2 regions of the Streptomyces sp. NBC_01445 genome follow, and region 2 is predicted to be linked to the other one. Evidence: riboswitches for the same ligand, from Rfam matches in the RefSeq annotation. Region 2 holds a riboswitch; the other holds the start of a gene.
What was found. A riboswitch is a leader RNA that binds a small molecule or an ion and turns the genes downstream of it on or off. The one in region 2 is predicted to bind ZMP and ZTP.

Region 1: it holds a riboswitch for ZMP and ZTP, as region 2 does, so the genes downstream of both, OG574_RS20655 (glycine hydroxymethyltransferase) here and OG574_RS04575 (bifunctional 5,10-methylenetetrahydrofolate dehydrogenase/5,10-methenyltetrahydrofolate cyclohydrolase) in region 2, are expected to answer to the same signal.

Annotation. Positions count from the first base shown of each region.
Region 1 covers NZ_CP109485.1:4,549,056-4,557,134, forward strand. The annotation lists gene trpS (tryptophan--tRNA ligase) at 1-447, opposite strand, end outside; gene OG574_RS20640 (RNA polymerase sigma factor) at 640-1,287, shown strand; gene OG574_RS20645 (hypothetical protein) at 1,280-2,143, shown strand; gene OG574_RS20650 (hypothetical protein) at 2,278-3,033, shown strand; gene OG574_RS20655 (glycine hydroxymethyltransferase) at 3,137-4,585, opposite strand; ZMP/ZTP riboswitch at 4,647-4,733, opposite strand; gene rocD (ornithine--oxo-acid transaminase) at 4,779-6,077, shown strand; gene OG574_RS20665 (hypothetical protein) at 6,207-7,052, shown strand; gene pdxR (MocR-like pyridoxine biosynthesis transcription factor PdxR) at 7,269-8,079, opposite strand, start outside.
Region 2 covers NZ_CP109485.1:926,026-934,104, reverse strand. The annotation lists gene OG574_RS04595 (immunity 49 family protein) at 1-457, opposite strand, end outside; gene yczE (membrane protein YczE) at 468-1,211, opposite strand; gene yczR (MocR-like transcription factor YczR) at 1,313-2,800, shown strand; gene OG574_RS04580 (hypothetical protein) at 2,828-3,403, shown strand; gene OG574_RS04575 (bifunctional 5,10-methylenetetrahydrofolate dehydrogenase/5,10-methenyltetrahydrofolate cyclohydrolase) at 3,351-4,229, opposite strand; ZMP/ZTP riboswitch at 4,252-4,342, opposite strand; gene OG574_RS04570 (helix-turn-helix domain-containing protein) at 4,329-5,225, opposite strand; gene OG574_RS04565 (NAD(P)H-dependent oxidoreductase) at 5,323-6,117, shown strand; gene OG574_RS04560 (DUF1731 domain-containing protein) at 6,214-7,191, shown strand; gene OG574_RS04555 (SDR family oxidoreductase) at 7,224-7,931, opposite strand.

The DNA.
Region 1 (8,079 bases), 3.6 Mb from region 2:
GGGCACCTGGTCGGCCTGGTAGAGCAGAATGTCCGCGACCTGGAGGATCGGGTACGTGAAGAGGCCGACGGTCGCGCGGTCGGCGCCCTGCTTGGCGGACTTGTCCTTGAACTGCGTCATGCGGGAGGCCTCGCCGAAGCCCGTCAGACAGTTCATGACCCAGCCGAGCTGCGCGTGCTCGGGGACGTGGCTCTGGACGAACAGCGTGCAGCGGTCCGGGTCCAGGCCGGCGGCGAGGAGCTGCGCCGCGGCGAGCCGGGTGTTGGCCCGGAGCTCCTTCGGGTCCTGCGGCACGGTGATCGCGTGCAGGTCCACAACCATGTAGAACGCGTCGTGAGACTCCTGCAGCGCCACCCACTGGCGGACCGCGCCGAGGTAGTTGCCGAGGTGGAACGAGCCTGCGGTGGGCTGGATTCCGGAGAGCACGCGGGGACGATCAGAGGCCATGCTCCTCATTGTCTCAGGTGTCTCTCATTGGTTGGAAACAGGTGGGGCGGCGGGTGTACGGCAAGTGCCGATCCGTGTACGGAGAGCCGTCGCCCACCCCGCCCGGCGTGTCGCCGGGATCTGGCTCCGAGATCTCCCTTCGGACGTGCCTGCGCAGCGAGTTCGGAAAACCTGTGCGACGGGTGGGAACCGATGCGCGGGGTGCGGTGTATCAACGATGTGAGGACACAGGGGGAGGTCCTGGAGGGGGGCCGCGTCGTCGACGACGAGCGTGCGGTGATCGCTCGCGTGCGCGCCGGAGATGTGGAGGCGTACGCGGTGTTGGTGCGCGCCTTCACCGGGCTGGCGCTGCGGGCGGCCCGGGCCCTCGGGGCAGGCGCGGACGCGGAGGACGTGGTGCAGCAGGCATTTTTCAAGGCCTACCGCGCCCTGGGACAGTTTCGGGACGACTCGTCGTTCAAGCCCTGGCTGCTCGCGATCGTCGCCAATGAGACGAGGAACACAGTGCGCTCGGCGGTGCGACAGCGTTCGGTCGTGGGGCGGGAAGCGACGTTGATAGAGGCCGAGCCGCTGATACCCGAGACCACGGATCCGGCGGTCGCAGCTGTCCACGACGAGCGGCGGACGGCTTTGCTAGCCGCGCTCGAGGAGCTGAGCGAGGAGCATCGGCTGGTCGTCACGTACCGGTATCTGCTGGAGATGGACGAGGCGGAGACGGCCGAGGCGCTCGGCTGGCCGCGCGGCACAGTGAAGTCGAGGCTCAATCGCGCGCTGCGGAAGCTGAAGCGGATTCTTCCGGCCGAGCTGGACCCGCGGGAGGGAGGTGATGAGCATGAGTGAGCCGCGCCACGAGGACGACGGGAGCCACGGCCCCGGCAAGGAGCGCGGGCCCCGCGCGGGCAGTGGGCTGCCGGATGAGCTGCGGGCGCTGGGCAGGTCCCTGGACGGTCTGGGCCCCGGCGGCGAGTCGATGGCCGAGCGGGTACTGGCGCAGATACTCGCCGAGTCGGTTCCGGCGCCGGTGGCCGAGCCGGAGGCGGCCCCTGCCCGGGTGCGGCGGGCGCGCCGCTGGGTACGGAAGCGGTGGCGGATGCTCACTGCGGGGATGTGCGGGGTGCTGACCGTGCTCGTGCTCACGCCTCCGGTGCGGGCCGCAGTCGCCGACTGGTTCGGCTTCGGCGGGGTGGAGGTCCGGTACGACCCCTCGGCCCTGCCGTCGTCCGGTGCTCATGTCCCCGGGTGCGGTACGTCGCTCTCGCTCGGTGAGGCCCGACGAGAAGCCGGATTCGAACCCCTGGTGCCGGACGAGCTGGGGATGCCGGACGCCGTCACGGTGACGCGGGAACCGAAGTCGCGTTTCTTGATCACGCTGTGCTGGCGCGAGGACGGGCACACGATCCGACTCGACGAGTACCCGGCCCAGCTCGACATCGGGTACACGAAATCGGTGCGTATGCAGCCGCGCTGGGTCGACCTCGGCCCGGATACGGGGCTGTGGTTCGCCCAGCCCCATCTGCTCAGTTTCTGGATGCTCGACGGCAACGGCGACCGGTGGACCCGCTCGGAACGCACCGCGGGCCCGACGCTCCTGTGGACCCGTCGGCAGCAGGTGACACTCCGCCTGGAGGGAATCGACTCCCAGCAGCGGGCGATGGAGATCGCACGGTCGGTACGGAAGTTGGACACCGTCCGCTGATGTCCGCGGGCTGAGCCGGCGGCTCCCGCACTCGAGAACTCACGCGCCAAAGTTGGGAACCCGGTCGGGTCGAGCGGTGTACCAGAAGTGAATCGGCACGGGCGGGCCGTGCCGGGACCAGCTGGGGGGAACGGATGCGAACAGTACGAAGGCTGGCCGCGCTGGCGGTGGCACTGACGGCGGCACTCGCCGCGCTGCTGCTGAGCGCGTCAGGGGCGTCGGCCGGCGGACCGACGAGCGTTCTGGTGGTGTCGCCCGAGAGCGGCCAGAGCGCGTCGCTCTACTTCAGTGACAAGAGGTACGGGCCGCTGGAAACCCTCCTGGGAGAGCCGGGCCAGGGCCGACGGGAGGAGCCGCCCGGCTTGGGCATAGGCGTGGGGCGTCAGCTCAATGTCACCTGGCTGGTGCACGACGTGCTGCCGTGGCGGGTCGACCGGGTCTATCCGGACTCGCCGGGCACGAAGGACGTCTGGATACACACAGCGACGCACGTGCCGGACTCCTACAACGGGTACTGGCACAAGGCGCAGAAGCCGGCAGAGCTGCGCGCGCTGCTGAAGGACCTCGGAGTCATGGGCGAGCGGTCCCAAAAGGGCGGGAGCCCGATCTTCCCGGCACCCTGGCAGTCGCCCGACCGGTCCAAGGAAGCGCTCGGTGGAGCTCCGGCTCCGGCAGCCGACAGCCGCGATGCCGGGCAGTCCGCAGGCGCGCGGGCCTCAGCATCCCGGGCGGGTGAGGGGACGGACTGGTGGTGGGCGATACCGGGGCTGGCGGCGGGTGCCGCGCTGGCTCTGGTGATGCGGCCGCTGGCCGGCAGGCTGCCGCGTCGTCGCGGGACGGGCGAGACCCCGCCGGACACCGGACCACGGCAGCAGCTGATCGACTCCTGAGAGTCGCCCTTCAGCTCTCACGGCCGCGAGTACGCACTGACCGGCCCGTCGGTGCGGCTGGTGACGGGCCGGTCAGGAGATCACGGAGCTAGGGGGCAAGCGATCAGGTGAGGTCGACTTCCGGGTAGAGCGGGAAGCCGCTCAGCAGGTCGGACGCTCGCGCGGAGACCTCGTCGGAGACCTTCTCGTCCAGGATGTGCTGGGCCTTGGAGGGCGCGCCCTTGCTGGTGGTGCCCGGTTCGGCGGCGGTGAGCACGCGGTCGATGAGGCCGGCGACCTCGTCCATCTCCGCGGTGCCCAGGCCCCGGGTGGTCAGAGCGGGGGTGCCGATGCGGATGCCGGATGTGTACCAGGCCCCGTTGGGGTCGGAGGGGATGGAGTTGCGGTTGGTGACGATGCCGGAGTCGAGGAGCGCGTTCTCGGCCTGGCGGCCGGTGACCCCGTAGGAGGTGGCGACATCGATCAGGTTGAGATGGTTGTCCGTGCCGCCCGTGACGAGGGTGGCGCCGCGGCGGGTCAGGCCCTCTGCGAGGGCGCGGGCGTTGTCGACGACGGACTGGGCGTAGTCGCGGAATTCGGGGCGGCGGGCCTCGGCAAGAGCCACGGCCTTGGCGGCCATGACGTGGGGCAGCGGGCCTCCGAGGACCATCGGGCAGCCGCGGTCGACCTGGCCGGCGAGCGAGTCGTCACAGAGCACCATGCCGCCGCGCGGGCCGCGCAGCGACTTGTGCGTCGTGGTGGTGACGATCTGGGCATGCGGCACCGGGTCGAAGTCGCCGGTGAGGACCTTGCCTGCGACGAGGCCCGCGAAGTGCGCCATGTCGACCATGAGGGTCGCCCCGACCTCGTCGGCGATCTCGCGCATGATGCGGAAGTTCACGAGGCGGGGGTACGCGGAGTAGCCGGCGACGATGATCAGCGGCTTGAAGTCGCGGGCGGTGGCGCGCAGGGCTTCGTAGTCGACGAGGCCGGTCTGCGGGTCGGTGCCATAACTGCGCTGGTCGAACATCTTGCCGGAGATGTTGGGGCGGAAGCCGTGGGTGAGGTGGCCGCCGGCGTCCAGGGACATGCCGAGCATGCGCTGGTTGCCGAAGGCCTGACGGAGCTCGGCCCAGTCGGCGTCGGAGAGGTCGTTCACGTTGCGGACGCCGGCCAGCTCCAGGGCGGGGGCCTCGACGCGCTGGGCGAGGACGGCCCAGAAGGCGACGAGGTTGGCGTCGATACCGGAGTGCGGCTGGACATAGGCGTGGCGGGCGCCGAAGAGCTCGCGGGCGTGTTCGGCGGCGAGGGCCTCGACGGTGTCGACGTTGCGGCAGCCGGCATAGAAGCGGCGGGCGATGGTGCCCTCGGCGTACTTGTCGCTGAACCAGTTGCCCATCGCGAGGAGGGTGGCCGGGGAGGCGTAGTTCTCGCTGGCGATCAGCTTGAGCATCTCGCGCTGGTCGGCGAGCTCCTGGCCGATGGCGTCGGCCACGCGGGGCTCGACGGCGCGGATCACGTCGAGAGCGCTGCGGAATGCTACGGATTCGGTGGAGAGGGTGGGCTCTGACATGACGGACCTCCGGACGGATGGGGCCTCCACTGCCCGAGCGAAGTCGAGAGCGGGAGGTTCACGGGTCGGCCCAGGCGCACGGCACACAGTTCACAGGCCGCTCCCCGATGGTCGGTCCCATCCCAGCGCGCCAGTCACGGCCCTGCGGGCCACCCTACCGGGCGCGCCGGGACGCGAGGTGTCCCGGTCCACGATGCGAGCGACGATAGGAAGGGGCCACAAGCCCACGTCTTCGCGTCATAAGAGCCGTAAGAACGGAGACCCCGTGACTGCTGTGACTCCTCCGAATGCCGTAACGGAAACCTTCATCATCGCCTCCGAAGCGCACAGTGCGCACAACTACCATCCGCTGCCCGTCGTGGTCGCCACGGCGGAGGGGGCGTGGATGACAGATGTCGAGGGGCGCCGGTACCTCGACATGCTCGCCGGCTACTCGGCTCTCAACTTCGGCCATGGGAACCGGCGGCTCATCGAGGCCGCGAAGGCGCAGATGGATCGGGTGACGCTGACGTCCCGCGCCTTCTACCACGACCGGTTCGCCGAGTTCTGCGCCCAGCTCGCGGAGCTGTGCGGCATGGACATGGTGCTGCCGATGAACACAGGGGCCGAGGCAGTGGAGACCGCCGTGAAGACGGCGAGAAAGTGGGGGTACCAGGTCAAGGGGGTGCTCGACGGCAGGGCGAAGATCGTCGTGGCGGGCAACAACTTCCACGGGCGTACCACGACCATCGTCAGCTTCTCCACGGACCAGGAGGCGCGCGCGGACTTCGGTCCCTACACGCCAGGGTTCGAGATCGTGCCTTACGGCGATCTGACGGCACTGCGCGGCGCTGTCACCGAGAACACCGTCGCCGTGCTGCTCGAACCGATCCAGGGGGAGGCCGGTGTCCTCGTACCACCGGCCGGATACCTGCCAGCGGTAAGGGAGTTGACCCGCGAGCGGAACGTGCTGTTCATCGCCGACGAGATCCAGTCGGGGCTCGGGCGGACCGGGCGGACGTTCGCCTGTGAGCACGAGGGCGTGGTGCCCGACATGTACGTGCTGGGCAAGGCGCTCGGCGGTGGGGTCGTGCCGGTGTCGGCGGTGGTGTCCAGCAGCGAGGTGCTGGGGGTGTTCAAGCCGGGTGAGCACGGGTCGACGTTCGGCGGGAATCCGCTGGCCTGCGCGGTGGCGCTCGAGGTCATCGCGATGCTGCGCACCGGGGAGTTCCAGCAGCGGGCGACGGAGCTGGGCGAGCATCTGCACGCGGAGCTCGGGCTGCTGGCGGGCACGGGCAAGGTGACGCAGGTGCGGGGCCGCGGGCTGTGGGCAGGGGTCGACATCGATCCGTCGTACGGGACGGGGAGGGAGATCTCGGAGAAGTTGATGGACAAGGGCGTCCTGGTCAAGGACACGCATGGGAGCACGATCCGGATCGCTCCCCCTCTGGTGATCAGTAAGGAAGACCTGGACTGGGGGCTCGACCAGCTTCGGGCGGTCCTGTCGGTCTGACGGTGGTGCGCCTCCGACAGGGACGGCCGACTCGTGGTCCGGCCGTTCACGGGGACGCCCCCGAAGGGTGGGCCGCCCACGGGCCGGCTGGTGCGAGGCACCCTCTACAGTCGCTTTGTGCTTCTTGGAATGGTTTGCGCGCTCGGGGCTGCGGTCTGTTTCGGTACGGCTTCCGTGTTGCAGGCGATGGCGGCGCGGGCCTCGGAGCCGGGGTCGGGATCCGGCGTCGACGCCGCATTGTTGCTGCGGGCGCTGCGGCAGTGGCGTTATGTCGCCGGGCTGGGACTCGACCTCCTCGGGTTCGTGTTGCAGGTCGTGGCGCTGCGGTCCATTCCGATCTATGCCGTCGGCGCGGCGCTCGCCGCGAGTCTGGCGGTGACGGCGGTGGTTGCCTCTCGGCTGCTGGAAGTGCGGTTGAGTGGTGTCGAGTGGGGCGCCGTCGGAGTAGTGGTGGCGGGGCTTGCGATGTTGGGGCTGGCGTCGGGGACGGAGGGAGACAAGGCCGGTTCGGACGCGTTGAGGTACGCGATGCTGGGGACAGCGCTGGGCGTGTTGTTGATCGGGGCGGTGGCCGGGCGGCTTCCGGGGCGGGGGCGGGCGCTCGCGCTGGGGCTCGGTTCGGGGTTCGGGTTCGGGGTGGTGGAGGTGTCGGTGCGGCTCATCGACGACGTGTCGCCCGGCGCGTTGCTGAGCAATCCGGCGACATATGCGCTGCTGCTCGGTGGGGGCTCGGCGTTTCTGCTGCTGACCTCGGCGCTGCAGAAGGGGTCGGTGACCACGGCCACCGCGGGGATGGTCGTGGGCGAGACAGTGGGACCGGCGCTGGTCGGGGTGATCTGGCTCGGGGATCGCACGCGCGAGGGGCTGGCCTGGCTGGCGGTTCTCGGGTTCGTGGTGGCCGTGGCGGGGGCGTTGGCTCTGGCGCGCTTCGGGGAGGCGCCGGTGGGGGACGCGTCCGCACCGGCCCGGGTCTGACCCGAACCCGTTCTGACCCGAACCGAACCCGTTCTGGCCCGACCCCACCCGAACCCGTTCCGGCCCGCCCCGAACCGAACCCGTTCTGACCCGACCCCACCCGAACCCGTTCTGGCCCGACCCGACCCTGAGCTGACCCGTCCCCGACCGCCCATGGCCGCCCGGCCCGATCGTGGGCCGCGCAAGCCGCGACGTCGACCGCCCGATGCCCGCCCCCTAAGGCAGCACCCGGCACAACGCCTCAAGTGCGCTGGGCCAGGCGTGGTCCGGTGGGGTTCCGTAGCCGACCACCAGGGCGTCCAGGGGTGGTTCGGCGGGGGCCGCTTCGTGGCGGAAGCTGGAGAGGCCGGCGACTCCGAGGCGCTGCCAGGCGGCGGCGCGGACCACGGACTGTTCGGTGCCGGGCGGGAGTTGGAGGACGGCGTGCAGGCCGGCGGCGATTCCGGTGGCGCGGACGTCGGGGGCGCGTTCGGCGAGGGCGGCGACGAGCTGATCGCGGCGGCGGCGGTAGCGCAGGCGGGCGCCGCGGACATGGCGGTCGTAGGCGCCCGAGTCGATGAACTCCGCGAGGGTCAGCTGGTCGAGGACGCCGCACGACCAGTCGGCGACGCCCTTCGCCTCGATCACCTCCCCGATGACGGAGGGCGGCAGCACCAGCCAGCCGAGGCGCAGGCCGGGTGCGAGGGATTTGCTGGCCGTGCCGAAGTAGACGACGCGGTCGGGGTCGAGGCCCTGGAGGGCGCCGACGGGCTGGCGGTCGTAGCGGAACTCGCCGTCGTAGTCGTCCTCCAGGATCAGTCCGCCGGTGCGGCGGGCCCAGTCGACGACGGCTGTCCGGCGGTCGGGGTGCAGTGCCCCGCCCACCGGGAACTGATGGGCGGGGGTCAGGAGGGCGGCGCCCACGTCCGGTTCGCCGGTCGCCAACTCATCGGTGCAGGTGCCGAGTTGATCGAGGGGAAGGGGGTGGGTGCGCAGGCCTGACCGCGTCAGGACGTCCCAGTGGATGTCGAGCCCGTATGTCTCCACG
Region 2 (8,079 bases):
GCTGCTCAGCACCGACGCGCGCCACGTCCCGGTCGTCGAGTATTCGCACGGAGGTGGGTGCGTCCAGGGCGAGGACCGCGAGCAGCCCCTCGGCGACCGGCCGCGCATGGCGGAAGCCGTCGGCCGTGTCGCCCGGGAAGGCGTCGTCGGGAAGCAGCCGCCAGCATGTCCGCTCCAGGAGATCCGTGGCGCTCTCGCCTCCCTGGGAGGCGTTCTCCAGGCCGGCGAAGTGCTGCTCCACGATCCGCGGCCAGTCGTCCTCGGCGGACTGGCGACACCGCTGCGCGAGGTTCGACAGCGGGCTCAACCTGCCCTCCAGGCGCACCGCGTCCCCCGTCACGGTCATATGGGTGCCGTGACGGGCGAGGAAGTAGGCGGCCGTCAGGCTCCGCAGGCGCTCGGCCTGAGGGACATTCAGCATCGGCAGGTGTGGATCGGGTGCGTGGTGAGGGTTCACTGCACAGACTCTACGAAGACGTGCGGGAGCCGGTGACAGGTGGGCCCGTGCGTCCGGTCCGGGTCGGGCTCGCGCAGGCGAACCGGGGCAGGAAGAACTGCGTGACGGGGCCGACGGTCAGGGCGTACAGCACGGTGCCGAGTCCCACGCCGCCGCCGAGCAGCCAGCCAAAGGCGAGTACGGCGACCTCGATGAACGTGCGGACGACGCGGATGGAACGTCCCGTCAGGGCGGACGCACCGGTCATCAGCCCGTCCCGGGGCCCCGGCCCGAACCGTGCGCCTACGTAGACGGCGATGGACAGCGCATTGGCGAATGTCCCGGCGAGGAGGAGCCCGACTCGTTCGGGAAGGGCCAGGCCCCCGGGGACGAGCGCGAGCCCGAGGTCGGACGAGACGGCGATGACGACGATGTTCGCGGCGGTCCCGAACGTCGGCCGCTGCCGCAGAGGGATCCACAGCAGCAGGACGGACACACCCACGACCGCGGTGAGTGTGCCGAAGCTCAACGAAGTGTGCTTCTCCAGACCCTCGTTGAGAACGCTCCAGGGACTCAGACCCAGCCCGGCGCGGACCATGACGGCCATGCTGAATCCGTACAGGGCGAGGCCGGTGAACAACTGGGGCAGGCGGCGGAGTGGGCGTTCGCCGAGGCGTACGTAAGTGAGTGGGGGAGCGGGGCGGTTGCGCCCGATCCCTTCGTCGCCCGGCGTCGCCCGCTCGGAGCGGGCCGTCGTGTCCGTGTCCTGCTGCATATGCGCCTGCCTCCACCGTGGTGCCATGGGCCTTCAAGGCCATTGCGGCAACTCTGTAGAGTGATTGGCCCGGATGACATGGCCAATCTCGGGAGAATGGTTTGACTGATGCGAACGCCTTTGTGCCGGTGGACAGGGTGGGCCGCGCGGACCGGACCCTGGGCAGCCGTCAGCTCGCCGCGATGCTGCCCGACACCGCCGGCACGAGACCCGCCTATCGACACCTCGCGCAGGCGATCAGCACGCTCATCCTGGACGGACGCATCGCCCTGCACGTCAGACTCCCCGCCGAGCGCGAACTGGCAGCCGTCCTCGACACCAGCAGAACCACCGTCACCGCCGTGTACGACCTGTTGCGCGAGAGCGGCTACGCACACAGCCGCCAGGGATCGGGCACGTGGACCGCCCTGCCCGAAGGCCGCACCCCCAGTGGCATCACTCGCCTCCTCGGCCCCCAGGACACCGCGATCGACCTTGCCAGAGCCTCCCCCGGGCTCCCGCAGCAGGCACTCGTCGACGCCCTCGTGCACATCACCCCGCAACTCGCCGAGCAGGCCCACACTCCTGGCTACCACCCCTACGGCCTGCCCGACCTGCGCGCAGCCATCGCCGAGCGCTACACCCGACGGGGCCTCGCCACCCTGCCCGAACAGATCCTGGTGACGTCGGGCGCACAGCACGCGCTGACACTCGTCCTGGGACTGCTGGGCAGCCCCGGCGACCGGGTCATGGTCGAGAACCCGTCCTACCCGAACGCCCTTGAGGCGCTACGCCGAGCCCGGCTGCGTACCGTGTCCGTCCCCGTGACCGACACCGGCTGGGACATCGAGATCACCGAATCGACGCTCCGCCAGGTCGTGCCCCAACTGGCCTACCTGATCCCCGACTTCCACAATCCGACCGGCTGTCTCATGCCCGAGCACGAGCGGGCACGCGTCCTGCGCGCGGCGGAGCGGTCCGGTACCTGGCTGGTCATCGACGAGACGCTTGCCGACCTCGCGCTCGACGTCCCCCCGCCGCCTCCCTTCGCCTCCCACGCGGCGAAGGGAGGTACCGGGCAGGTCATCAGCATCGGCTCGATGAGCAAGACGCATTGGGGCGGCCTGCGCATCGGCTGGCTGCGGGCGCCCGCACGGCTCGTCACCGAACTCGCGGGCCAGCGCGTGGCCACCGACATGGGCGGATCGGTCGTCGATCAACTGCTGGCCCTCGCTCTCCTGGACCGGGGTGACGGGCTTCTGCCGCCCCGGCTTGAGCAACTGCGTGTGCAGCGCGCCGCGTTGGCCGCCGCGCTGACGCAGCACATGCCGCACTGGACGTGGCAACTGCCTCCCGGAGGCCTGTCGTTGTGGGTCGACCTGGGTGAGCCGGTGGCCTCCGCGCTGTCCGAACGAGCCCTCGACAACGGCGTCCGGATCGAGAGCGGCGCCTGCTTCGCCACCGACCCCGGCATCTTCGAGCAGCGGATGCGCATCCCGTACACGACCCCGGCGGACACCCTGCGCGAAGCCGTCCACCGCATGGCGGCGGCGCTCGCCGCCGGCCTTCCGTCGGTGTCCACCGGGCGACGGCCGCACTGGGTCGCCTGAGCATCAGAGGACGAAGGAGATCGCTGCATGGCGTACGGAGGTGAGCGTCCCGGGACCGGTCCGTTCTTTCGCCTCGCATGGCGTGGGTCCCACTACCCGGGCCGGCCCGTCGAGGACCTGTGGATCACCCTCGGGGTGGATGGGGACGGCGGCTGGTGGTTCGACGGGTACTTCCTCGGGCGCCTGCCACTGGGCCAGGGCGCGCCGCGGGCCGCCGAGTTCGCCCGGTGGCTCTTGGCGGCGCCGCCGACGGGCCCGTACGAGCGGGAGTTCACGCTGATCGACCGTGAACCGCAGGCCGGATCCCCGAGGATCGCTGCCGGCACGCTGCTGACCGTCGGGTTCCTCCTGGGCCGCGAGGAACCCGACGGGCCCGAGTATCTCCAGCTGCTGCCGTCGGGCGAGACGGCCGTACGGCACCTCGGCTTCGAGGTGTGCGCACCGCTGGAGTGTGAACCGCTGCCGCGCGCCGCCCTCGAGGTGGCGGCGGCCGGACTTCTCGACGCCGCCACCGACCAGGGATCCCGGATGCGCGATCGGCGCGGTCCTGTCAGGCGAGCGCGCGATCGAGGTCCGCGCCGAGCTGGTGGTACGCCGCGGTGACCGTCTGGGCCAGGAGGACGGCGATGGTCATGGGGCCCACGCCGCCGGGGACGGGAGTGATCAGGCGGGCCCGCTCGGCCGCGGTGTCGAAGTCCACGTCGCCGACGTTGCCCGCGTTGTAGCCGGCGTCGATGACGACAGCGCCGGGCTTGATGTCCTCGCCGCGGATGAGCTGGGGCCGGCCCACGGCCGCCACCACGATGTCCGCCTCCCTCACGTACGCGCTCAGGTCGGCCGTGCGGGAGTGGCAGTACGTCACCGTGGCGTCCCGTGTGAGCAGCAGCATCCCGGCGGGCTTGCCGAGGATCGCGCTCCGGCCCACGACGACGGCATGCCGCCCCGCGACATCGACGTCGTACTCGTCGAGGAGCCGCATGATCCCGCCGGGTGTGCAGGAGACGAACCCGGGCAGCCCGAAGGCCATCGCGCCGAACGAGGTCATGGTGACGCCGTCGACGTCTTTCTCCGGGGCGATGGCCTCGAACGCCGCACGTTCGTCGATGTGCGGGCCCACGGGGTGCTGGAGCAGGATTCCGTGCACCGACGCGTCCTGCGACAGCTCGCGGAGAGTGGCGACCAGCTCAGCGGTCGTCGTCTCGGCGGGGAGCTGGACGCGCCGCGACTCGATACCGGCCTTGGCGCAGCGGGCCTGCTTCATGCGGACGTACGTGACGGAGGCGGGATCCTCGCCCACCAGTACGGTCGCGAGGCAGGGCGCCGAGCCCGTGCGCCTCACCAGCTCCGCCGCTCTGCCCGCGGACTCCTCGACGAGACGCCGAGCGGTGCCGGTGCCGTCCATGAGGTGGGCTGTGTGTGTCGGGGACATGGTCGCCTCCCAGGCGTCATTGACCATTCGCCCAGGCGCACGGCATACATCGACCCTTTGGTCAGGCCGCTCCCCGGTGGTTCTCCACCCCAGCGCCAGTCACGGCCTGTCTGCCACTGTAACGGCTTCGGTCAGCCGCGCGAGAGCCGCGGCCTCCTCGCTGCCCTCCTCGGCGCTGAAGACGTGCACGACCAAACCCGTCTCGCCGGGCGCGGCCGGTACGTGGAGAGTCTCGAAGTCCAGGGTGAGCAGCCCGGCCACCGGGTGCCTCAGACGCTTGCGCCCCGCCGCGCACATCACGACCTCGCCGCTGTCCCAGATGCGCCTGAACTCCTGGCTGAGCGCGGTGAGTTCGGCGATGAGCGCGGCCAGTTCCGTGTCGTCGGGGTAGCGCCCCGACCAGACCCGGAGCTGGCCCACGGCCTCCGCCGCCCGGTCCTCCCACTCCGGGTGGACGACGCGGGAAGCGGGGTCGAGGAAGAGGTACCGCGCGTTGTTCCGGTCGCGGCCGGCCGGCTCGCCGAGGCCGCCGATCAGCTCGGCGCCGAGGGCGTTCCACGCCACCACGTCCAGGCGATGGTTGGTGGCGAAGGCGGGGAAGCCGGCCATGGAGTCGAGGAGCCGCCGCAGCATCGGGCTGACCCGGGCCTCGGGCGCGGGGCCCTGCCGGGCGCCTGCCAGGGTGGCGAGATGCCCGCGCTCCGCCGTGTCGAGGCCGAGCGCCCCGGCGAGCGCGTCGACGACCTCGGCGGAGGGCTGGGTGGCGCGGCCCTGTTCCAGGCGCACGTAGTAGTCCACGCTGATCCCGGCGAGCTGTGCCAGCTCCTCGCGGCGCAGTCCCCGTACCCGCCGGCGACGGCCGCCGGAGAGCCCGACGTGCTCCGGTGTGACACGCGCGCGGCGGGCGCGGAGAAAGTCTCCGAGACCGCGCTGCGAGCCGCCGGTGGTGAGGGTGGCGCCCGCGCCCGTGTCCCCGATGTCCTTCACGCCGTCCATGGGCCCAAGTATGCGTGGCCCTCGCAGTACCAGGATGAGCGTTCCGCCGTTGACCAGGGTGCTGGCTGACCGGACACCCTTGGGCGAGCGTGAGGGTATGAACGACACGACGCCTCGGCAGCCCAAGAAGATCCTCGTCGTCAGCGCCCACCCTGAACCCCGTTCGCTCAACGCCGCGTTGACCGGCTTCGCGGTCGAGCACCTGCGCACGGCAGGACACGAGGTGAAGGTGTCCGACCTCTACGCGATGAAGTGGAAGGCGACGGTGGACGCCGACGACTTTCCCGAGCGCACCGGAGCGGGCCGGCTGCACGTGATGGCCGACTCCGAGCGGGCGACGCTGACGGACGGTCTGTCGCCCGACATCGCGGCGGAGCAGGAGAAGGTGCGCTGGTCGGACGCGGTGGTCCTGCAGTTCCCGATGTGGTGGTTCTCGGCGCCCGCGATCCTCAAGGGCTGGATCGACCGGGTCTTCACGAGCGGCTTCGCGTACGGACCTGCCGTCCCGCCGCCGTACGGCGAAAGCTCCCTGCCGGGCAGGCGGGCGCTCGTGTCGGTGACCGTCGGCGCGCGCGAGTCGGCGTTCTCCGACCGTGGTATCCACGGAAGCCTCGCGGACGTCCTGCACCCCATTCAGCACGGCCTGTTCTGGTTCACCGGCATGAACCCGCTGGAGCCGTTCGCGGTGTACAGCTCGAACGAGCTCCCCGACGACCGCTTCGTCACGGCACGGACGGAGTACGCCCGACGACTCGACACACTCTTCACGGCCACGCCGGTCCCCTTCCGCCCCCTCACGGGCGGCGACTACGACCACGACATGCGGCTCCTGCCGGGAGTCGAGACACCGGGCACGAGCGGACTCGGCCTGCACGTCCGCGACCGGGCCTGAGGGCCGTCCCACTCGGCCGACCCTCCCGAGCGCCCGCCTATTTGAACGTGTTCAAATATCTGCGCTAAGGTGGTGCCGACACGATGAGGGGGCTCCATGAAGATCGTGATACCCGGCGGCACCGGGCAGGTAGGGACGATCCTGAAGCGTGAGCTGGCCGAAGCGGGACACGAAGTCGTCGTCCTCACGCGGCGGCCGGTGCGCGACGGCGAAGTCCGCTGGGACGGCGAGACCCTGGGCCCGTGGGTCGAGGTCGTCGACGGCAGTGACGTCGTGATCAACCTCGCCGGACGCAGCGTGAATTGCCGCTACACACAGGCCAACCTCCGGGCCATGATGGATTCGCGCGTGCGGTCCGCCGAGGTCGTCGGCGAGGCCGTCGCCGCCGCCGCGCGACCTCCGAGGGCGTGGCTGCAGATGAGTACGGCCACCGTCTACGCCCACAGCTTCGCCGCACCGAACGACGAGACGACCGGCGTACTCGGCGGTGACGAGGCCGGTGTCCCGGGCTACTGGGGTTACAGCGTCGAGATCGCGAAGGCGTGGGAACGGGCGCAGGAGCGGGCCGACACCCCGCACACCCGCAAGGTCGCCCTGCGCGCCGCGATGGTCATGAGCCCCGATCGCGGCGGCGTCTTCGACGTCCTCCTGCGCCTGGCCAGGCTCGGCCTCGGCGGTCCCGTCGCGGGCGGTGGCCAGTACGTGTCCTGGATCTACGACCGTGACTTCGCCCGAGCGGTCCAGTTCCTGATCGAACGCGACGACCTGGACGGGCCCGTGAACCTCGCCGCCCCCGAGCCGCTGCCGCAGCGTGACTTCATGCGTGCGCTACGCGCGGCATGGGGCGTTCCGGTGGGCCTTCCCGCGACGAAGTGGATGGCCGAACTCGGCGCGTTCGCGCTCCGCTCGGACACCGAACTCCTTCTGAAGAGCCGCCGCGTGGTCCCGGGCCGGCTACTCGACGCGGGCTTCTCCTTCGACCACGCCGGGTGGCCCGACGCCGCCGCCAACCTCGCGCGACGGGTACGCGGTGGGCGTGACGTCACGCGGGCCATGGCGGACGGGATGGTGTGAGGCGGGGCGTCCCCGTCGGGCGATCTGCGTCCTCACCAGGGGAGAGGGCCCTCCGCGGCGACGTACGTGCCGGTCGGGCCGTCGGGGCCCAACTGGGCCATGCGCACGATGATCTCGGCGCCCTCCTCGACGGTCTGGATGCCGGTGTGGGCGTTCAGGTCCGTCGCGGTGTAGCCGGGCTCGACCGCGTTGATCCGCATGCCGGGGAACGCCTTCGCGTACTGCACGGTGATCATGTTGACCGCGGCCTTCGACGCCGGGTAGGCGACTCCGGGATACGCGTGGGTCGGCGTCCCCGCGTCGGTGACCCGCGTCAGTGAGGCCAGGCCGCTGCTCAGGTTGACCACGACCGGCGCGTTCGACTTCAGCAGCAGGGGCAGGAACGCGTGGGTGACACGTACGACGCCGAAGACGTTCGTCTCGAAGGTCGACCGCATCTCGTCGGCGGTCACGTCCGCGGCGCCGATCACGCCGCCGTCCGGGGTCCGGCCCTCGATGCCGGCGTTGTTGATCAGCACGTCCAGGCCGCCGTCGGCCTCGATCGTCTTCGCGGCGGCGTGTACGGACGCGTCGTCCGTGACGTCGAGCTGGACCCGGCGTGCGCCGAGCTGCTCGGCGGCGCGGCGCCCGCGCTCGGCGTCGCGGCTGCCCACGTAGACGGTGTGGCCTGCGGCGATGAGTCGACGCGCGGTTTCGAAGCCGAGACCCTTGTTCGCTCCGGTGATGAGTGTTGTCGTCATGCCACCAGCGTGCGGCCCCACGCTGCGATCAGCCAGGAGCCCCGTCTTCCTGGGACTGGCGGTACCAGGCGGGACCCGGGCGGCCCCAGGCGTGGTCCTGTCGACCCGCGCGCGGTCCCAGGCGTGGTCCCGGGCGTGGTCTCATCGA